DNA from 2 places in the Aneurinibacillus sp. XH2 genome. Region 1 is predicted to be linked to the other one. Evidence: predicted binding sites of a transcription regulator. Region 1 holds the regulator's gene; the other holds the start of a gene.
What was found. Region 1 encodes CtsR, which represses protease genes until heat stress. Its sites were predicted from a motif close to ATGGTCAATAAAGGTCAAACA; they were not measured.
Positions count from the first base shown of each region.

Region 1 (11,423 bases):
TTCGAATTCGAGGGCACCCAAGTTGGTCAATGCCTGATCGAGCACAGATTTATATTTTTCCAGCGTTTGAATAGCCTGGTTCGCCTTGGTCAAAATGACTCCAATATCTTTGAGCGAATAACGATACGGCCCGCGGTACAACGTGATCACGTTACGTCGTTGTGAAATAGAAATTACAAGCTGTCCGGTTTGCCGCGCCACCCGCTCCGCCGTCCGATGCCGGATTCCTGTTTCCATAGATGGAATCGAAGAGTCAGGAATTAACTGCGTATTAGCATATAAAATTCTTTTCGCGTCCTCGCTTAAAATAATAGCCCCATCCATCTTGGCAAGTTCATACAGATTAGCTGGAGTTAAATCACAGTTGATAGAAAATCCTCCGTCAACGATTGTCTGTACCGCCGGGGTATTTCCAATAACAATCAACGCGCCTGTTTTGGCTCGGAGAACATTTTCTAGTCCTTCACGAAGGGGCGTGCCCGGCGATACAAAGCAAAGTACATCACTAATAAATTGTTCACGCTTGTTGTCTGTTGCCATTATTATCCTCCCAACGCCTCCCGCAACGCTTCGGCCACGGTCTGCACCCCAATAATTTCAATTCCGCTCGGATGCTCCCAGCCCATGACATTCTTAGCGGGAATAATTACACGCTTAAATCCTAATTTTTGCGCCTCCCTGACGCGCTGCTCAATACGGGAAACTCCACGAACTTCCCCGGTTAGTCCCACCTCTCCGATTACTACATCATAAGGTTGGGTTTGTCTATCACGAAAACTGGAAGCGATACTTACCGCTACTGCAAGATCAATCGCCGGTTCATCCAGACGGACGCCTCCCGCCACATTCACGTATGCGTCCTGATTCTGCAAAAGCAATCCGACACGTTTCTCCAGCACCGCCATAATCATAGCAATTCGATTATGGTCGACTCCGGTGGCCATCCTTCGCGGCGTAGCGAAACCGGTCGGCGTAACAAGTGCCTGTAGTTCCACCAATACGGGACGGGTTCCTTCCATACTGGCGACAACTGTAGACCCGGCCACACCTAGCGATCGCTCAGATAGAAACATCTCAGAAGGATTTATCACTTCTTTTAATCCATTCTCTCCCATTTCAAAAATCCCAATCTCATTCGTAGAACCAAAGCGGTTCTTAACCGCACGGAGGATTCGGTACGTATTATGCCGTTCCCCTTCAAAATAAAGTACAGAATCCACCATATGTTCAAGCAAACGGGGACCAGCGATCGCTCCCTGCTTCGTAACGTGTCCGACAATCAAAATTGCAATATCTTTCGTCTTCGCCAGCCTCATCAAATGAGCTGTGCACTCCCTTACCTGGGCAACGCTTCCAGGAGCCGACGTAATATCCGGATGGAAAATGGTCTGGATTGAATCCAAAATGACGACAGCAGGCATAAGTTGAGAAATTTGCTGCTCCAGTAAAAACAAATCCGTCTCGGCGAGAACATATAAATTCGGACTGTCCGCGCCCAGTCGTTCGGCGCGCAGCTTAATCTGTTTCGCCGATTCTTCACCAGAAATATACAATACTTTATGGTTGTTGTTTGCCAATTCCTGTGAAGCCTGAAGCAAAAGCGTTGATTTTCCAATTCCAGGATCGCCACCCACAAGCACGAGCGAACCCGGTACCACGCCCCCGCCCAACACACGGTTTAACTCACTAATATTCGTTGCCAGGCGCGGTTCATCTTCTCCTACAATGGTTGTAATGGGCACAAGTCGACTTGTTCCTATTGATACACCACGGCGTGCTGGTTCGCCAGGTTTCGTTTTTTCTTCCAATTCTTCTACCATTGTATTCCATTTCCCGCAACCTGGGCATTTGCCCATCCATTTCAGGGATTCATAACCACACTCTTGACATACATATTTCGTTTTGTATTTTGCCATACTTCTCTTCTCTTCTTTCTTCAATATTTTCTTGCTATATATGTCAAACTCCTGCTTTGTTGAGCATTTCCTAACCATTATTCTATAAAGAAAACTCAGCTAGTGCCAAGCCTTAACGCAAGCTAACAAGCTTAGCCATACACTTTCCTATTCACATAAAAAGACTCTCCTGAGCAAAGCATACTTTCTCAAGGAGAGCCTCTTCTGTATTTTATCGTTCGCGTTTTACGCGTCGTCTCTTTACTTAGAGACAGACTCGCTCGCTTTTTCCACCATTAATTCGCCATTTACCACATCAATTTTTACAGTGTCGCCTTTCTTAATATTTCCAGTTAGCAACTCTTCCGACAGGCGGTCTTCGATGTGACGCTGAATCGCGCGGCGCAGCGGACGAGCACCAAACGCCGGATCGTATCCTTCTTTTGCTAGGAATTTCTTCGCTTCCTCAGTGAGGACAAAGTCAATATCCTGTTCGTTCAGGCGTTTACGCAGCTGTTCCGTCATAAGTAGAACAATTTCCGCAATATGCGTTTCTTCCAAAGAATGGAATACAATCAATTCGTCAATCCGATTTAGGAATTCCGGACGGAAATTGCGTTTCAATTCCGCAAGTACCCGGTCTTTCATGTTTTCATAATGTTTTGTGCTGTCCGGCGTTGTAAAGCCAAGCGTTGTGTTTTTCTTAATCAAATCGGCCCCAACATTGGAAGTCATGATAATAACCGTATTGCGGAAGTCTACTGTTCGCCCTTTGGAGTCAGTTAAACGACCATCTTCAAGCACTTGTAGTAGAATATTGAATACTTCAGGATGTGCTTTTTCAATCTCGTCCAACAGCACCACAGAGTACGGTTTACGGCGCACTTTTTCGGTTAGCTGCCCCCCTTCGTCAAATCCGACATATCCCGGAGGCGCTCCAACCAGACGAGAAGTAGAATGTTTCTCCATATATTCGGACATGTCGATGCGAATCATCGCATCTTCGTCACCGAACAACGCTTCTGCAAGAGCACGAGCCAACTCAGTTTTGCCGACACCTGTTGGTCCCAGGAAAATGAAGGAACCAATTGGGCGTTTCGGATCTTTCAATCCGGCACGTGCTCGGCGTACAGCCCGGGAAATGGATTTTACCGCTTCCTCCTGACCAATTACACGCTTATGCAAAATTTCTTCCATTTTCAACAAGCGTTCGGTTTCTTCTTCTTTCAATTTCACAACCGGAATGCCGGTCCAGCTTGCTACAACAGCTGCAATATCTTCCGGAGTCACTTCAGAGTCAGTTTGACCTTGTTTTTCCTGCCATTCGTTCTTCGTTCTCTCAAGCTCTTCACGTAGCTTCTGCTCTTTGTCACGCATGGAAGCCGCTTTTTCGAACTCCTGACTTTGCACAGCCGCGTCTTTCTCTTTGCGAACTTCCTCAAGCTTCTGCTCAAGCTCCTTCAAGTTCGGTGGAATTGTGTATGATTGCAAACGTACTTTCGATGCCGCTTCATCAATCAAGTCAATCGCTTTATCCGGCAGGAAGCGGTCGGAAATGTAGCGGTCAGATAAATATACAGCCTGGCGAATCGCTTCATCTGTAATCTTAACACGGTGGTGCGCTTCGTAACGGTCACGCAGACCAAACAGAATTTGCACCGCTTCTTCTGGTGTTGGCTCGTCTACCTGAATCGGCTGGAAACGACGTTCCAAAGCCGCGTCTTTTTCAATATACTTGCGGTACTCATCCAATGTTGTCGCACCGATGCACTGCAACTCACCGCGAGCCAAAGACGGTTTCAGAATATTGGAAGCATCAATTGCGCCTTCCGCGCCGCCTGCACCAATAAGGGTGTGTAGCTCATCAATAAATAAAATAATATTGCCTGCCTGACGAATCTCATCCATAATTTTCTTTAGACGGTCTTCGAATTCACCCCGATATTTCGTGCCAGCAACAACCGTCCCCATATCAAGCGTCATCACACGCTTATTGCGAAGGGTCTCCGGAATCTCGTTGCTCACGATACGCTGGGCCAATCCTTCCACAACTGCAGTTTTACCAACGCCCGGCTCCCCGATAAGAACCGGGTTGTTCTTCGTACGGCGACTAAGCACTTGAATGACACGCTCAATTTCCTTAGAGCGTCCGATAACAGGATCCAGGCCGCCTTCGCGCGCCACCGCCGTTAGGTCGCGTGCCAAACTATCGAGCGTAGGCGTATTGACTGCCGCACTGCTTGAGTTTTGCTGGTGCGAAGACATCGCTTCACTGCTACCCAGCAATTGAAGCACTTGCTGGCGCGCTTTGTTCAAGCTTACGCCTAAATTGTTAAGCACGCGCGCTGCCACACCTTCGCCTTCACGGATTAAGCCGAGCAGGATATGCTCCGTACCAACGTACGTATGACCTAATTTTCTTGCTTCATCCATTGAAAGCTCAATAACTTTTTTGGCGCGCGGCGTATAATTGATATTGGTCGGCTGTTCGCCGCCGCGACCGATAAGAGCTTCAACTTCACCCTGGATTTTATCAAGGCCAAGCCCCAACGCTTGCAGGGCTTTCGCCGCAATACCGTCCCCTTCACGGATTAGGCCAAGAAGAATATGTTCAGTTCCGATATTTTTATGACCTAGACGAACCGCTTCTTCCTGGGCAAGCGCCAAAACTTTCTGCGCTCTTTCCGTAAAACGACCAAACATCATAAAACAAACACCTCCGAATGAAGTATAATTATTCTTTACTGCTTATTCCATCGCTGACTTTAACCGCTCCCGGATTAGACGCGCCCGGCGCTCATCACGGGAATCAGGCGTCAACTGCTGGCCTGCATATTGCTGCAAAAATCCCGGTTGTGTCATAACCATCAATTCATTCATGACGCTTAGCGGCACATTTCTAATAATGTCCAAATCAATGCCGAGTCTTACGTCGGAAAGCCGTTCTGCGGCTTCCTTTGACTCAATAGTGCGCGCATTGGTCAGAATGCCATATGAACGGCACAAGCGATCCTCTAGTTGCAGTCTGCGATTCTGCATTAAATATTCGCGCGCTGCGCGTTCCTGATCGATAATCTGCCGCGCGACACTGATAAGATTCTCGATGATTTCCTCCTCAGATTGCCCAAGCGTAATTTGATTGGAAATCTGGAATAGATTTCCTACAGCTTCGCTGCCTTCGCCATATAGCCCTCTTACTACTAACCCTACCTGTGTAATTGCGGACAAAATGCGGTTAATTTGCTGGGTTAGCACAAGGGCCGGCAAATGCATCATGACTGAAGCGCGAATGCCGGTTCCGACATTGGTCGGACAACTGGTGAGAAAACCCCGCCGTTCGTCAAAAGCAAAGTCCAGATACTTTTCAAAAATATCATCCACCCTATCCGCCACTTTCCATGCTTCTCTTAACTGAAGTCCAGAAAACAGGCACTGGATACGCAAATGGTCTTCTTCATTGACCATAATGCTAATGGCTTCGTTTTCACTAAGAATAACAGCGCCTTTGCGCGATTCGGAAAGCAAGTTTGGACTAATAAGATGCTTCTCCATCAGCACGCGCTTCTGTAACGGAGTCAAAGTGTCCATCCGTATCATTTCAAAGTTTTCTTGTTGTTTAAACGCCTCATCCTGCATGGCCTGCTCCACTCTTCCCAGAACCTGCTCCAGCTGCGAATCTGTGGCCAGCATAGGAAATGGCTGGTCTTGTAAATTCCGGGCCAATCGTACCCGGCTGCTGATGACAATATCGGCATCCTGGCCGTCGCCATTCATCCATTCACTTACCGCATTGGTTATAAACTTCTGGAAAGACATATGTTTTCCCTCCTACAAACCTGCGATTTGTTGCTCTAGTTCACGAATCCGATCCCTCAGCTTTGCCGCTTCCTCAAACTCCTCGCGCTCAATACGCTTCCGTAGCTCTTCCTTAAGTCGGTCCACTTCTTTCTTTAATTTGATCGCTCCTCCCGAGCGTTCAGGTACCTTGCCGCTATGATGTGTATTGCCGTGCACGCGGCGGAAAAGCGGGTCAAGCTTTTCTTCGAACGCTTTATAACAATTGCTACAACCGAATCTTCCGCTTTTGCTGAATTGAGCATATGTTAACCCGCACTTCTCACAACGTAGTGGCGCTTCCTGTTGTACCTTAAACGCATTAACACCAGGTTCGGCGTTGTTTAATAATCCGGATAACAGATGATGAATCGAAAAGTTGTTTATACCACCAGGGAACATATCCCCTTTTTCTTGCGCGCATACTTCGCAAATATGAAATTCTGTCTTTTCTCCGTTAACAATTTTGGTGAAATGCAGCGTTGCCGGACGCTGTTGACATTCCTGGCAAATCATATCCACTTCCCTCCCGAGTACACATATTTCTATAAGCTAATAAATAAAAATCGTGGTCAGCATCGCCCGGAGAATCTCCGCGCGAAGACGATCCCGGAGCGGAACCGGGACAGCCGACAGGACTTTTCCGGTCGCCGCTTTCATCATCTGCATTTCTTTTGGTAAAATGATACGTTCTTCCCGTAACCGTTCAATAATATTTTCGCAGGCAGTAGCGGTTATACTCTCTCCGATCGTTTCCATTAGCACATTGTAAAAGCGCTGATTATCAATAAATTCAACTTTCCGGATGCGGATATAGCCGCCACCACCCCGCTTACTTTCCACAATATATCCTTTCTCTACTGTAAACCGGGTGCTGATTACGTAATTAATCTGGGAAGGCACACATTGGAACTTATCAGCTAATTCGCTGCGTTGAATTTCAATCGCACCATTGCTTTGCTGCAATATTTTTTTCAAATGCTGCTCAATGATGTCCGATATGTTCCTCATGTACACACCTCCTTCACCGGTTCGCTTTTTCTTCGATTTGACTTTGACTTTCTTTGACTTTAATTATAATGACATTTTAAAAAAAATGCAAGGGATTGTACTTTTATTGTTGACCTATTTTCTTGTTCCTATTCTTATATAACCTTTTTTATCCCTATAAAAAAACCTGAAGCAAACTTACTTCAGGTTCTCCGTGAACGTTTCGATCAGCAGCAAAATGTCATAGAAGAAGAGGCATATTGTCTATACAAAGAAGGCAACCCAAACTCAAAGAAGGAGAGGGCTGCCGATATTTTATCCAAAACGACCGGTGATATAATCTTCCGTTCTTTTATCCTGAGGATTAGTAAAGATCGTTTCTGTCTGGTCAAATTCAATCATTTCTCCGAGGAGGAAGAATGCTGTGTAATCGGATACGCGCGCTGCTTGTTGCATGTTATGCGTTACAATGATAATAGTATATTTCTTTTTCAACTCAAACAGCAATTCCTCTACTCTCTGCGTGGAAATCGGGTCCAAGGCGGAAGTCGGTTCATCCATAAGCACGACTTCCGGCTCCACCGCCAGCGTCCGGGCGATGCATAGGCGCTGCTGTTGACCGCCGGAAAGTCCCATCGCATTTTTGTGTAAACGATCTTTTACTTCGTTCCATAATCCTGCTTGTGTCAAACAACGCTCTACGATCTCATCCAGCTTCTTCTTATCTTTAAAACCGTTAATACGCAGACCGGCCGCCACATTGTCATAAATCGACATCGTCGGAAATGGATTCGGCTTCTGGAATACCATACCTACCTGCTGACGTACCGTTACCGGGTCGCGATCCGGACCGTAAATATTTTCTCCCTCCAGCAAGATTTCGCCTTCTACTCTTGCGCCTTCGATCACTTCGTGCATCCGGTTAATCGCACGCAGAAATGTCGATTTACCGCAGCCTGAAGGGCCAATAAACGCGGTTACTTTATTTTTTTCAATGGTCATGTTGATATTTTTTATGGCGTGAAAATCCCCATACCATAAATTTAGGTTTCTTGCTTCAATCATTGGTCTCCACCTCGTATCTTCTATCGCTTTCTTGTAATCAGACGCGCTGATACATTCAGAACTACAACAATCAAAATTAACGTCAGCGCGCCGGCCCATGCCTGCGCCTGCCATTCCGCGTATGGGGAAATCGCGTAGTTAAATACAAGCACTGGCATCGAAGCAATCGGTTCATTCAGCGACTGACTCCAATACATATTCCCGAACGCCGTGAACAACAGCGGCGCCGTCTCACCCGATACGCGGGCGATGGCGAGCATAATGCCAGTAATAATGCCGCGCAACGCGGTTGGTAAAATAATAAGCATAATAACACGCCACTTTGGAATTCCAAGTGCAAGCCCCGCCTCGCGGATATGGTTCGGTACTAGCTTCAACATTTCTTCCGTCGTGCGCGTTACTGCTGGAATCATAATAAATGCCAGCGCTATGCCACCCGCATACGCGGAGAACCCACCCATCGCAAGCACGACGAGCGCATAAACCACGATGCCGATGACAATGGAAGGAATACCCAGCATAATATCAGTCAAAAAAGAAACTAGCTTACCAAAACGGTTGCGACCATATTCCGAAAGAAAAATACCAGCCATTAGTCCTACTGGAATACCGATGGCAGATGCTAAACTAATAAGCGTGAACGTACCTATAATACCGTTCGCCATACCACCGCCGGCTTCTCCGGGAGGAGCGGGCAATTCAGTGAAGAACGCAAGATTTAAAGCCGAAAAACCTTTAACGATAACATATCCTAAAATGCTGAACAAAGGGGTCAGTGCCAAGATCATACTGATAACAGTCAGCGTAATCATGAATCCGCTGAACATGCGGCGGCGCCCCAGATTGGCGCTTAACTTATTTACTTTTTGTTTTTTCATATTTTCTAATACCGTTTCCATCATTTCGCCTCCTGTACGCCTTTAGACGTTGACCACACGAGGAAGCGTGCAAAAATATTGACCAACAAAGTAACACCAAACAGCAAGAAGCCAATCTCAATTAATGTAGATATATAAATGTCAGAGGAGGCTTCATTAAATTCATTAGCAATGACGCTCGCCATCGTGTAGGCGGGGTCAAATATTGAATCCGGAACTTCCGGTCGATTTCCGATAACCATAGTGACAGACATCGTCTCGCCGATGGCGCGGCCAAGGCCGATAATCATCGCGCCGAGAATGCCTGAACGCGAATATGTTAATACAGCTGTACGAATCATTTCCCATTTCGTCGCGCCTAAAGCCAAAGCAGCTTCACGTTGCGCGTTAGGAACAACCATCAATACTTCGCGAGAAATGGAAGCGATAGTCGGGATAATCATAATAGCTAAAATCACACCCGCGGTAAAAATCCCCACCCCGAAGGACGGACCCGCAAAAAATGGAATAAACTTTCCTAACGTGTTAATAAATAAAGGGGCGATATACTCGCGAATAATCGGAGCAAGCACAAAAATGCCCCATAAGCCGTATACGATAGAAGGAATAGCCGCCAAAAGCTCGATTAAGAAACCTACGATATCCCGAAACCATTTCGGGGCAATCTCAACAAGGAAGATAGCAATCCCCACGCTAATGGGTGTTGCGATAACCAATGCAAGAAGTGAAGAAACAATGGTTCCATAAATGAAGGGCCATGCACCAAACTGTTCAGCTACCGGATCCCAATTCGAACTAAACAAGAAGTCGAGACCGTACTTTTCAATGGCAAAGCTTGACCCGCGAAACATTTCCCATACCATAATGCCAAGCAAGGCAATAATGGAAAAACCAAAAATATACGCGATGCCTTTAAACAATTGATCTCCATATCTTTTCTTCAAGGATTACACTCCCCATTCTCTTGAAAAAAGCGGCAAAAAACTCCGCGGAGTTTTTTGCACGCTTTTCCTTGTGCTTCTTCATTATTTAAGAACCGGTTGCCCATCTACTTTTACTTTTTTCAACTGCTCCACGCACTTATCTTGCAATTCTTTCGGCAGCGGCGCATACTGCAAATCAGACGCAAACTTCTGCCCGTCCGTTACAACCCACTTAAGCATGGTCAGCATTTTTTCTGCTTTTGCTTTATCCATTTTCAGATCTTCCGGAACAAGCGCCCAAGTTGTACCGACAATCGGATAGCTGTCTTTGCCAGGCTGATTGTTCAGTTCCACTTTCAAATCTTCCGGAATATTCGTCAGCGCGCCTTTTGCGGCAGCTGTTACAGATTCGAGAGACGGAGCCACGAATTGGCCTTCTTTGTTTTTAATTTGCGCGGCGGTCATATTGTTCTGGATAACATATGCCAGCTCGATATATCCAATAGAACCCGGAGTGTTTTGTATCTGTCCTGCTACACCTTCGTTACCTTTTGCGCCGGTACCAACATTCGCCCATTTGATGGATTTGCCTGTCTGTTCTTTTGACCACATATCCGGAACTGCTTTATTCAGATATGTTGTAAAGATATGAGTCGTACCCGAACCATCGGAGCGGTGTACTGGGAAAATATCCGCATTAGGAAGTTTTACACCTTTGTTATTCTCCATGATTTTTGGATCGTTCCACTTTTTGATTTTGCCGTTATAAATGTCGGCAAGGTTTTCTGGAGTCAATTTCAGGTCTTTTACACCTTCAAGATTGTATGCAATCGCTACGCCACCAAGCGTTACTGGAATATGCAGCACGTTACCGCCGGCAGCTTTAATTTCATCTTCTTTCATCGGAGCGTCAGAAGCAGCGAAATCAACCGTTTTGGCTGTCAATTGCTTAATGCCGCCACCGGAACCGATCGCCTGATAGTTCACTTTTACATCAGAGTGTTCTTTGGAATATTCGCTGAACATTTTGGAGAATAACGGATTTACAAAGCTGGAACCCGCGCCATTTAACAAACCTGCATTCCCATCGCCGGAAGATTGTTCTCCTCCTGCTGCAGCTTCTTTGTTTCCTTCCGGTTTTAAGCTTTGGCCAGAAGAGCCACACGCCGCGAGAGAAAACATCATCACGAGCGCAAAAAGTAGTACGCCGAGCTTCTTCAACTTCACTGCGAGAATCCCCCTTAAGATTTTTGGTAAAATGGTTTTACTTTTTCTTTTGTGTTGAATAATTACGTTGTTCATAATAATCGAGGAATACAGGCACAACAAGGTGTTTTACACGATCTTTAACCTATCTTTACAAAGTGTTTACACCGTTAAAAATACAGGCTTTACTAGCATCATCCCACCTTGGAAACTACTTGTTTCTCTTTGCTTTTGTGAACCTGAGAACGAATTGTAAATTTAATGTTAAGAAATATGTAAACAAAAAAGAGTGCTTGCGTCATACAAGCACTCCGTATTTTTTCCTGATTATGCAAAATAAGATTTGCTATATAGGGTAAAATTATCCATACAGTCATGATCTGGCTCATAGCCGATTCCCGGTTTCTCTGGTACAGTAATCCATCCGTCTTCCACCGTGACTTCCGGTGTAATAATGTCTTTTTCCCAATAGCGGGAAGAAGCAGCTGTGTCGCCGGGGAGAATGAAGTTAGACAATGTAGTAATGGCCACATTGTGCGCACGACCGATTCCTGCTTCCAACATACCGCCGCACCAAACCGGAATATTGCGCTCTTTGCACAGGTCATGTATTTTCCTCGCTTCCGTCAATC
Region 1 is NZ_CP014140.1:3,581,584-3,593,006, forward strand. It holds gene disA (DNA integrity scanning diadenylate cyclase DisA) at 1-540, opposite strand, end outside; gene radA (DNA repair protein RadA) at 543-1,916, opposite strand; gene ACH33_RS18005 (ATP-dependent Clp protease ATP-binding subunit) at 2,157-4,601, opposite strand; gene ACH33_RS18010 (protein-arginine kinase McsB) at 4,644-5,711, opposite strand; gene ACH33_RS18015 (protein-arginine kinase activator protein McsA) at 5,724-6,245, opposite strand; gene ACH33_RS18020 (CtsR family transcriptional regulator) at 6,282-6,740, opposite strand; gene pstB (phosphate ABC transporter ATP-binding protein PstB) at 7,035-7,784, opposite strand; gene pstA (phosphate ABC transporter permease PstA) at 7,805-8,686, opposite strand; gene pstC (phosphate ABC transporter permease subunit PstC) at 8,683-9,606, opposite strand; gene pstS (phosphate ABC transporter substrate-binding protein PstS) at 9,688-10,812, opposite strand; gene menC (o-succinylbenzoate synthase) at 11,119-11,423, opposite strand, start outside.

Region 2 (11,423 bases), 560 kb from region 1:
ACTCGGCATTATGGTCGACGGCACGTTTCACTACGGTATTTCACCCGACATTATAAAACATGAGTGTTGTAAACGTGCATATTTACGCGGCGCTTTTTTAGCCGGAGGTTCGGTGAATCATCCGGAAGCGTCGAGCTACCATCTTGAGATTTTTTCGGCTCATCAAGAGCATTGCGAAGATTTGGTTAAGCTGGCGAATTATTTCGGATTGAACGCGCGGAGTATTGAGCGGAAAAAAGGGTATATTATGTATATTAAAGAGGGCGAAAAAATCGCCGACTTCTTACGTATTATTGAAGCGCAACAAGCACTGTTTTTCTTTGAAGACGTGCGCATTGTCAAGGAAATGAAAAACTCCGCGAACCGATTAAACAATTGCGATATGGCGAATTTAAACAAAACGGTGGCGGCAGCTATGCAGCAAATTGAAAATATTATGCTTATTGATAAGTATATTGGTATTGAAAATTTGCCGGACAGGCTGCGCGAAGTGGCAGAACTCCGCCTTAAATATCGGGATATGAACCTGGCCGAATTGGGCGAAATGGTTCCGAGTGGCAAAGTAAGCAAATCCGGTATTAACCATCGTTTACGAAAAATTAATGAAATCGCAGCTAAATTAAGAGAAAATGAAGCAAAACTATAAGAATAACCTCAGTGATCATGGTATAATAAAACAAATTCAGTTTGATAGAGGGTGAGGAATCATACTATGCACGCTCAGCAAAGCGTTGTAGTTAAATTAAAAACAGGACTTCAAGCACGACCCGCTGCTTTTTTCGTTCAGGAAGCAAACCGTTACGCTGCAGACATATTTATCGAACGGGATAATAAAAAGGTAAATGCGAAGAGCATTATGGGCGTAATGAGTCTTGCGGTTGGAAGTGGCGCAGAAATCACCATTAGTGCCGAAGGTTCTGATGCGGAAGAAGCAGTGAAAAGCCTTGTGCAGATGGTACAACGTGAAGAATAGTATAAAGTTTGACTGAAAAAAGCCAGAAGCATCTTGTCAGGAGATGCTTCTGGCTTTTTTCCTTACCTTATATTTAGGATAGGTTAGGCTCTTTCTTTCCGATGCTGTCGATAACATCGTCGATGAGACCATATTCCTTTGCCTCTTCGGCAGACATGAAGAAGTCGCGATCTGTATCCTTTTCTACACGCTCCAGCGGTTGGCCAGAACGCTCGGAGATAATTTGGTTCAAACGATCGCGCATCTTCAGGATGCGGGTAGCGGCGATCTGAATGTCAGAAGCCTGACCTTGCGCGCCGCCTAGTGGTTGATGAATCATCACTTCACTATTCGGGAGGGCGAAGCGTTTGCCCGGAGCACCAGCTGTGAGAAGGAAGGCGCCCATAGAAGCTGCCATTCCCACGCAGATGGTAGATACATCTGGTTTAATGTATTGCATGGTGTCATAAATCGCCATGCCGGCGGTAATGGAACCACCTGGGCTATTAATATACAGGCTAATATCTTTATCAGGGTCTTCAGCGGCCAAGAAGAGAAGCTGGGCCACGACGCTATTCGCTACCTGATCGTTGATTGGAGTGCCAAGGAAAATAATCCGGTCTTTCAAAAGACGAGAATAAATATCATATGCTCTTTCACCACGATTCGTCTGCTCGATAACTGTAGGAATTAAGTTCACTGGTACTTCCTCCTCTCTTCATTCTATAAATATATAGTACAATAAAGGTCAAAAAAGGTCAAATAAAAACCTTGGTACTATACTCTTCTCTTCAGTTATATGCTTTTTTTCTGGAATTTAATCAACATAAACGGATGATTTATAAATATTTCAGTTTAGAAGGAAATGCCGCTGGCAACCGAGTTTACGGGAAGAGGGGAAAGTTTGAGGGGATTCTGAAGGGTAGAACACGATTGAATGTAAGGGGGGATTTGTGTAATCTTTAGGGAACTTTTGTCGAAAAGGAGACATATTATAATAAAATGTGTGATAATAAATAAAATTTTGCATATGTATCTGTTTGTGTTTATTTATGAGAGAGCAGGATAGATGGAAGGTGATGTTTATACAACAAATTCATATCATAGTTTCAAGTTATACATCTTGAAAGGAGTTATATTTATGATGCAATATGATAAATATATTGGAAAAATGATACAATTAACATATAGCGATTTGGACGGAGAGTTGGTGTGTGTGGTCGGTCATATTCTTTATACTCTGAAAAATCGTGCTTTCGTCTTCGAAACGGCGGAAGAAGGGAGACAGCTTATCGTGTATAATCGGCATGTGCTCGATATTAAGGAAGTAAGCACGCCACCTGCTTTTACCGCTCCGGAAATCGCTCCAGATAACTTCGCTTAACTATTCAGAAAGCGAAATGTGGGAGGAGAGCGCGTTGAAACAATCGTTTACGCTGATACGGGAAGAAAATTTAACGATTCGCGGCGATGTTTTTATCAGCGATGAAACAAAAGAATTTGACAAAAAGCCGGTTGTTATTATTTGTCATGGCTTTAAAGGATTTAAAGACTGGGGGATGTTCCCGCGTATGGGCGAGTATTTCGCCGCTCAGGGATTTGTCGCCATTACGTTTAACTTTTCTGGAAACGGTATAGGCAAGGATCTGGTGAATTTTACCGAGCTTGAAAAATTTGGGCGTAATACGTATCAACAGGAACTGAACGATCTTGATTTTCTCGTTCAGCAGGTGAAGCGGGGTACGCTTCCGCTAGCCGAGCATATGAACCCGCGCCGTATAGGCATCATGGGCCACAGCAAAGGTGGCGGTGATACGATTTTATATGCGTCTGCTCATCCGGAGAATGTGCAGGTTATTGTGACATGGAACGGGATCGCTCATGTTGATATTTTTGGCCCTGAAGTGCGAAAACAAGTGGAAGAAAAAGGAGTAGGTTATGTCATTAACGGAAGAACAGGCCAGCAGATGCCAATTGAAAAAGTGGTACTGGACGATATTGAAGTGAACGCTCGCCAGTATGACTTACTCAATTGCGTGGCTCATCTTGACATACCGCTGCTTATCGTGCAGGGGCGAGAAGATTTCGACCATCTTGTCAAAGGAGCATACAGTCTGAAAAAGCATGCAAAAAACGCAACGCTTCATTGGATAGAAGGTGCTGGGCATACGTTCAATATGGTGCATCCACATAAAGAGGATACTCCGCAGTTTCTTGAAGCACTTGATGTTACAACGAAATTCTTTAAAGAGCATTTATAACAGCGGAAGATAATAAGACGAGACGGCAAAGGGGAGCCGTCTCGTTTTTTCCTTAAATAAACTTAATTGATATTGATAATCTTTATCAAATATATTATGATAAAAAAAACAGAAGTGTTCATAACAGGAGGAGGGACAGAAGATGGCGTACGTTGTAATTGGAGCGGATCGACTTGGAAATATTAATGCTTTACTAGAAGAGAAACTGGATGGGGAATTGATTCATGTTTCAGGAAGAAAGAAAAAGGACCAAGCCTATTCATTGCCGCAAATGGTCAAGGGAGTGATTGTATTTACCGATTACATAAACCATAACTTGGCTAAACGGGTAAAAGCGGACGCCAAGAAACGGAACGTCCCGATCGTGTTTGCGAAACGCTCTGTCAGCCATCTGGAGTGTAGCCTGGAGCAAATGATGGCATGCCAAAAAGAGGGTTGTGATCGTTCTTGTGCTTATAAGCGTTCGCTTCATTGAACGGCACAGAGCAACCACGATATGGTTGCAAAGAAGAGTGGCAAATAATAAAGAACGAAAAACATCCGAGAACGTGATGAAATATCTAAAAGAGCGGGAGCGCAAAGCTTTGCGCTCTTTTTCTTTGTATACTTATGTTATGAAGCAGTCAACATAATTGCCATATAAGTAAGGAAGATAAAGAGGAAATATGCCCCGCGCCCCATTTTTGTAATTGGCAGGATTTTTGCTAGCGAAATTTGTTGAGAATTGTTATATAATAATGAATAAGAGAAAAAGTTTCACAGAAAAGAAGGTGATGCCAGATGCAAATGGGGTTCGGTTTGTATCAGCAACAGACGTTGAAGTTAGTCATGACGCCTGAGTTGCGTCAGGCAATAACCATTCTTCAGTACTCGGCTGTCGATTTGCTTGAATTCCTGCGGCAACAGGTTACAGAGAACCCGATTCTTGACATGTCGGAACGGCACCGGGAACTAACGACGACGGACATAGCTATAGAGAAAAAGAAAAATAATCATGATGATATTGATTGGAAAGATTATGCTCGTGCCAATGCAACAGGAGACGAGACGTATTACCAAAAAAGTATGGGAACAGCACAGGACTATGATCCGTTTAATTTTATTTCGGCAGGCGGAACTACGCTGGAGGAGAACTTGCTTGAGCAAGTGGCAATGCTTAAAGATGTGACGCCAGTCGAAAAACGGATTTTGAATTTTTTAATTGGTAACCTTAATGAAAGCGGTTACTTAACGATTTCAGAGGCGGAGGCAGCGGACATTCTTAATACGAATGTCGAAAAGATTGAAGAAATGATCTCGCTTTTGCAAACGTTGGAACCTGTTGGTATAGGTGCGCGCTCACTTGCGGAATGTTTATTGCTTCAGTTAAAGGCAAAGCCGGAAGAGAATACGCTGGCAATGGCTATCGTAGAACACCATCTTGAAGATTTGGCAGAAAAGCGCTATCAGAAAATTGCTTCTTCCCTGAAGGTTACACCGCAAGAGGTACAGCAGGCGGCAGACTATTTGCGCACGTTGAATCCGCGCCCAGGTGCGGAATTCGCTCAGGGGACACCCCGTTATATCGTGCCGGACGTAACGGTAGAGAAAGTCGAAGATGAGTATGTGGTCATGGTTAATGAAAGCAGCACCCCGAATTTGACGATTAACCGCTTTTATCAGCGGATGCTGCAAAAAGATGAAGTAGACACAGTGCAGCGCTATATCCAGGATAAGCTAAATTCCGCACTTTGGTTGATTCGTAGCATCGAGCAACGGCGCATGACATTGTACAAAGTCACACAGGCCATTGTTGAAGAGCAGCGAGACTTTTTCGAAAAAGGGCCGTCCGGACTGAAACCGATGACGTTGCGCGACATCGCGGAGAAGGTCGGACTGCATGAGTCGACCATCAGCCGCGCAACCAGCAACAAATATGTGCAAACGCCGCGCGGGCTGTTCGAGCTAAAGTATTTCTTTACCACTGGCCTGAACAGGGTGGATGGAGGAGCAGCTTCTTCTGTTCTCAGTATTAAAGAAAAAATCAAGGCTTTGATTGACGCAGAAGACAAGAAAAAGCCGCTCTCTGACCAGAAGATTACCGATATTCTCGTGAAGGAAGGAATTGAAATCTCACGTCGTACCGTGGCAAAATACCGCGAAGAGATGAATATTGATTCTTCATCGAAAAGAAAGCGTTTTTAACAAATCTTGCGCCAGAATTTCTTCGCTTCTGGCGATGGGAGCGTTTGCTGGCAAAGGAGTAAGGGATATGGGGATGGAAACACCTTTTCGCATTAAGATTTACACGAGAGAAGGCTGCGAAAGATGTGATAAGGCAAAAGAGAAGGTTGAGCGAGTGGCGAGAGATTATCCCATCGAACTTGAGATGGTGGACATTGCAGATAATCCGGCTCTCGAAGAAACATATGGCCAGTTGATCCCTGTGGTACATATCAACGGGGAAAAGGTCTTTGTTTCCAAAGTAACGGAGTTATGGTTACGTCGGGAACTGGCACTTCGTTCCACAAAGCATGCTTGAAAGAGAAGGAAAGTTTTGATAAAATGAAGTTGAATAAAAAATGCCTGTGCATTGACAGGCATTCTTTTATAACATTTGTGGGACGAAAAATATCTATTAGGGACATTTTTTGTCCCTATAATCTAAAGGTGGAAAGCGTGATAGAGACGAATTGGCCTTCTCTGCTTCAACGGATGGCCCCCGAGGCAATGGTCATCGTTGAGAACCGATACAAAATTTTACGTCAAATTCGGCTTTTGCAGCCGGTCGGAAGGCGTGCGCTTGCCGAAGTCATGCAGAGCACGGAAAGGATAATCCGGCGTGAAGTGGAATTTCTTCGCGAGCAACGTTTAATTGATTTGAACCGTGCCGGCATGTTTGTAACTCCGGATGGCGAAAGCATGATTGAAGGGTTTCAGTCATTCTGGAAAGAAGTAGGCGGAATCAACCAACTGGAAATGGCGGCGGCGCATCGTTTAGCGGTACGCCAAGTTGTTATCGTGCCTGGCGATGCGGATGAAAGCGATTGGGTTAAAGATGATCTGGCCCGACAGGCTGCGCAAGAACTGATTCGCCTTCTTGATGACGATAAGATTGTAGCGGTCGCGGGAGGAAGTACGATGGCGCGGGTGGCCCGCCATGTGCAACCTACCCACACTGAAAATGTTATTCTTGTTCCTGCGCGCGGCGCACTGGGCGAAGAGGTGGAGTTGGAGTCGAATACTGTAACCGCACAAATGGCGCGCAATCTGGGAGCTTCCTATCGTTTGCTTTATTTGCCAGATATTATACAGCAGGAGACGCTCCAGAATGTACAGCGCGATCCCGTGATTTCAGACGTACTTGATTTAATTCACAGGGCAAGCATTCTTGTGCATGGGATTGGAGCAGCAGAAGAAATGGCGCGCCGGCGCGGTTTGGATGAAGAAATTGTTCGTATACTAAAAGAACGAAAGGCTGTATCCGAAGTGTTCGGATATTATTTTAATGGCCCAGGTGAGATGGTGTACCGCATGAACACTGTAGGCATGCGGATGGAGAATGTGAACAAACTGGATACGGTGCTTGCGATCGCTGGCGGTAAAAGTAAGGCAAAAGCGATTCTGTCGTATATAAGAAAGCGCAGCAATTATTTGCTTGTTACCGATGAGGCGGCAGCGAGAGAGATGTTTATTCTTTTGGGAAAAGAGGAATAAGCGTTTTCTTTAGAAGGCGCTTGAAATATGACAAGGAGGATAAAGTATGGTGAAAATAGGGATTAATGGTTTTGGACGCATTGGACGTAACGTATTGCGGGTAGCCTTGCAAAACCCTGAAGTGGAAGTTGTAGGGATTAATGACTTAACAGATGCTGCAACGTTAGCTCATCTTTTTAAGTACGATTCCGTGCATGGAACGTATCATCAGAATGTACGGGCAGAAGATAATGCTATTGTTATCGGTGATCATAGCATAAAAGTATCCGCTGAACGTGATCCGGCAAAGTTGCCGTGGAAAGAGTGGGGCGTGGATATTGTTGTAGAATCGACCGGCCGCTTTACAAAGCGTGAAGATGCAGCAAAGCACCTAGAAGCCGGCGCGAAAAAAGTCATAATTTCCGCCCCTGCGAAAAACGAGGATATTACCATTGTGCTGGGTGTAAATGAAGGAACATACGATCCGGAAAAACATCATGTAATCTCTAATGCGTCTTGCACTACGAACTGTTTGGCTCCGCTCGCGAAAGTATTGCACAGAAAGTTCGGCATTCGACGCGGTCTAATGACTACAGTACATTCTTACACAAACGATCAGCAAATTCTTGATTTGCCGCATAAAGATATGCGCCGTGCCCGCGCTGCCGGCATGTCCATCATTCCGACAACGACTGGCGCCGCGCGTGCCGTTGCGCTTGTGTTGCCTGAACTGAAAGGCAAATTAAATGGTTTTGCGATGCGTGTGCCCACTCCGAACGTATCTGTAGTAGACCTTGTGGCTGAGCTTGATAAAAATGTAACAGTGGAAGAAGTGAATCAAGCGCTGAAAGCCGCTTCCGAAAACGAACTGGAAGGTATCCTTGGTTATTCTGAAGAGCCGCTCGTGTCGCGTGATTACAACGGTGATCCACGCTCTTCCATCATCGACGCGTTGTCCACGATGGTAATCGAGGACAATATGGTCAAAGTAGTATCTTGGTATGACAATGAATGGGGCTATTCAAACCGTGTGGTTGATTTAGTGAATTATGTTGCCCAAAAAGGATTTTAAAAGATAAAAAGTATGTTTGATTTTGTGAATTGTGTTGCAAAAAAAGGTGCCTAGCGGCTAAAATATAATCGGTTATGAAAAGGGGGAGGGAATAGGTGGATATTCTCCTCCTTTTTTCTTAACGGCTAAGAAAAGATAAATAGCGAAAAATATACAGATATCATTGGGTTTGATGGAAAAGAGGAGGGTACTGTATATGAATAAGAAGTCCGTTCGCGACGTTGATGTAAGAGGGAAGCGTGTGTTCTGCCGTTTTGATTTCAATGTTCCGATGGAAGAGGGAAGGATTACGGATGATACAAGAATTCGTGCGGCATTGCCGACGATTGAGTACCTTGTGCAAAACGGCGCACGCATTATTATGGCAAGCCATCTCGGCCGCCCGAAAGGAAAAGTAGTGGAAGAATTGCGTTTAAACGCTGTGGCAGAGCGCCTGTCTCAACTGCTTGGCCAGCCGGTTAAAAAAATGGATGAGGTTTATAGCGAGGCTGTGAAAGCGGAAGCCGAAAATTTGAATGACGGTGAAGTTATGCTGCTTGAGAACGTTCGCTTTCATCCGGGCGAAGAGAAAAATGACGAAGAACTGTCCAGGCAATTTGCATCGCTGGCAGATTTATTTGTCAATGACGCATTCGGCACGGCGCACCGTGCACACGCTTCGACAGCAGGCGTCGCCAATTACATTGAAGGTGTAGCCGGTTTTCTCATGGAAAAAGAGATTGAATTCTTAGGCAAAGCGATTTCCCAGCCGGAACGCCCGTTTACCGCGATTATCGGCGGGGCGAAAGTGAAGGATAAGATCGGCGTCATTGAAAACTTACTGGAGAAAGTAGATAATTTAATTGTAGGTGGCGGCCTATCCAACACATTTATTAAAGCAAAAGGGTACGATGTCGGAAGCTCGCTTCTTGAAGAAGAAAAAGTAGAGCTTGCGAAGTCTTTCATGGAGCAGGCTGAGCAAAAGGGCGTTACATTTCTGATTCCGGTCGATGTTGTAGTAGCGGATGCATTCGCAAACGATGCTAACACGAAAATCGTAGATGTAGACGCGATTCCGGAGGGATGGCAGGCGCTTGATATCGGACCGAAAACGATAGAACGCTACAGAGAAGCAATTCTCGGATCCAAGACGGTCGTATGGAACGGCCCGATGGGTGTATTCGAAATGAATACGTTCGCGGAAGGAACAAACGCGATCGCCCGCGCGCTGAAAGAAGTGAACGGAACGACGATTATTGGCGGCGGTGATTCTGTGGCCGCGGTAGAAAAGGCGGGCGTGACGGAAGCGATGACTCATATTTCAACAGGCGGCGGAGCTTCGCTTGAATTCATGGAAGGCAAAGAACTTCCGGGCGTAGCTGTGCTGGCTGATAAGTAAGGAGTTGACACACTCATGCAAAGAACCCCTATTATTGCTGGGAACTGGAAAATGCATAAAACGATACAGGAGGCGCGCGATTTCGCCCGTGCGGTACGCTCTTTTCTGCCGGGAGGAAAAGTGGAAACGGTTATTTGCGCTCCGTTCACTGCATTGGCCGCGCTGGTGGAAGAATTGCACAATTATCCGGCCGCAATCGGGGCGCAGAATGTTCACTGGGAAGAGTCCGGTGCTTATACCGGAGAAATAAGTCCTGGTATGCTTGTCGAAATTGGAGTGAAGTATGTGATTATCGGGCATTCAGAGCGCCGGGAATATTTTGCTGAAACGGATGAGACGGTAAACCGGAAAGCAAAAGCCGCGTTTGCCCATGGTTTACTTCCTATTGTTTGCGTTGGGGAAAACTTGGAACAGCGCGAAAGCGGAAAAACGAAGGAACTGGTGCGCGATCAGGTTATCCGTGCGGTTGAAGGACTGTCGAGCGAACAGGCGAAGCAACTTGTCATCGCGTATGAACCGGTTTGGGCGATTGGCACCGGCAAATCTTCTTCAGCAGAAGACGCACAGGAAGTGATCGCTTTTATCCGCAGCATGGTAGAGGATGCGTTTGACAGTCAAGTCGCCTCGCAAGTACGCATTCAGTATGGGGGCTCGGTAAAGCCTGACAACATTATGGCCTATTTGGAACAGCCGGATATTGATGGCGCGCTCGTTGGAGGCGCAAGTCTAGCTCCGGATTCATTCCTGCAATTGGTAGAAGCGGTTAGGAGGCAATGAGGAATATGAATCGACCGAAACCAGTAGCGCTTATCATTATGGACGGGTTCGGATACAGGGAAGAGGAGTACGGAAACGCTATCAAGCAGGCGAACACTCCAAACTTTGATAAATACTGGAATGAATATCCACATACATTGCTTGGTGCAAGTGGCCTTGCGGTCGGGCTTCCGGAAGGACAAATGGGAAACTCGGAAGTCGGACACCTTAATCTTGGCGCAGGTCGTGTCGTGTATCAGGATTTAACACGCGTAACGAAAGATATTCAAGAAGGACAATTTTTCAAAAATGAAACATTATTGAAAGCTATTCAACACGCCAAAGAGAATAACACCGACCTGCATCTGTACGGTCTTGTGTCAGATGGCGGCGTACACAGTCATATTGAGCACCTGTTTGCATTATTGAGAATGGCGAAACAAGAAAATTTGGATCGCGTTTATATTCATGCGTTCCTGGATGGACGCGATGTGGCCCCTGACAGCGCAGTGATGTATATCCAGCAGCTTCAGGACAAAATCAAAGAATACGGCGTAGGCCGCATTGCGACGGTACAAGGGCGCTATTACGCAATGGATCGCGATAGACGCTGGGAGCGTACGGAGAAATCATACCGTGCTATGGTATATGCGGAAGGTCCGAAATATACCGATCCGATTGAAGCGGTGCAAGAATCTTATGAGCGAAGCGTATACGATGAATTTGTCATGCCAACCGTTATTACTAATGCTGACGGTACGCCAGTGGCGACAGTGAAAGACAATGACAGTGTGATTTTCTTTAATTTCCGCCCGGATCGGGCCATTCAGCTGTCGCAAGTCTTTACCAACGAAGATTTTCGCGGATTTGATCGTGGTGACAAGCGACCGAAGAATTTGTTCTACGTCTGCATGACAAAATTCAGCGAGACGGTGGGCGGTTATGTGGCCTACAAGCCGACTGATCTGGATAATACGCTGGGCGAAGTACTGTCGCAGCATAATCTGCGCCAATTGCGTATCGCTGAGACGGAGAAATACCCACATGTTACATTCTTCTTCAGCGGTGGGCGCGAAGCCGAGTTCGAAGGTGAAAAGCGAATTTTGATTAACTCGCCAAAAGTGGCGACATACGATTTAAAGCCGGAGATGAGCGCGTATGAAGTGACCGAAGCCCTTTTGAAGGAGATTGAGGCGGATACGCATGATGTCATTATTTTGAACTTTGCCAACTGTGATATGGTTGGTCACTCTGGCATGATGGAGCCGACTATTAAAGCGGTCGAAACCGTGGACGAATGCATGGGCAGGGTTGTGGAAGCCGTCCTTG
Region 2 is NZ_CP014140.1:478,812-490,234, forward strand. It holds gene whiA (DNA-binding protein WhiA) at 1-646, shown strand, start outside; gene ACH33_RS02335 (HPr family phosphocarrier protein) at 713-973, shown strand; gene clpP (ATP-dependent Clp endopeptidase proteolytic subunit ClpP) at 1,047-1,652, opposite strand; gene ACH33_RS02345 (hypothetical protein) at 2,094-2,336, shown strand; gene ACH33_RS02350 (alpha/beta hydrolase family protein) at 2,371-3,213, shown strand; gene ACH33_RS02355 (DUF2325 domain-containing protein) at 3,356-3,688, shown strand; gene rpoN (RNA polymerase factor sigma-54) at 3,994-5,397, shown strand; gene ACH33_RS02365 (glutaredoxin family protein) at 5,366-5,734, shown strand; gene ACH33_RS02370 (sugar-binding transcriptional regulator) at 5,872-6,909, shown strand; gene ACH33_RS02375 (ArsJ-associated glyceraldehyde-3-phosphate dehydrogenase) at 6,956-7,960, shown strand; gene ACH33_RS02380 (phosphoglycerate kinase) at 8,157-9,338, shown strand; gene tpiA (triose-phosphate isomerase) at 9,354-10,115, shown strand; gene gpmI (2,3-bisphosphoglycerate-independent phosphoglycerate mutase) at 10,121-11,423, shown strand, end outside.
Region 2: the regulator CtsR is predicted to act here: its motif matches at 1,697-1,717, upstream of clpP (ATP-dependent Clp endopeptidase proteolytic subunit ClpP).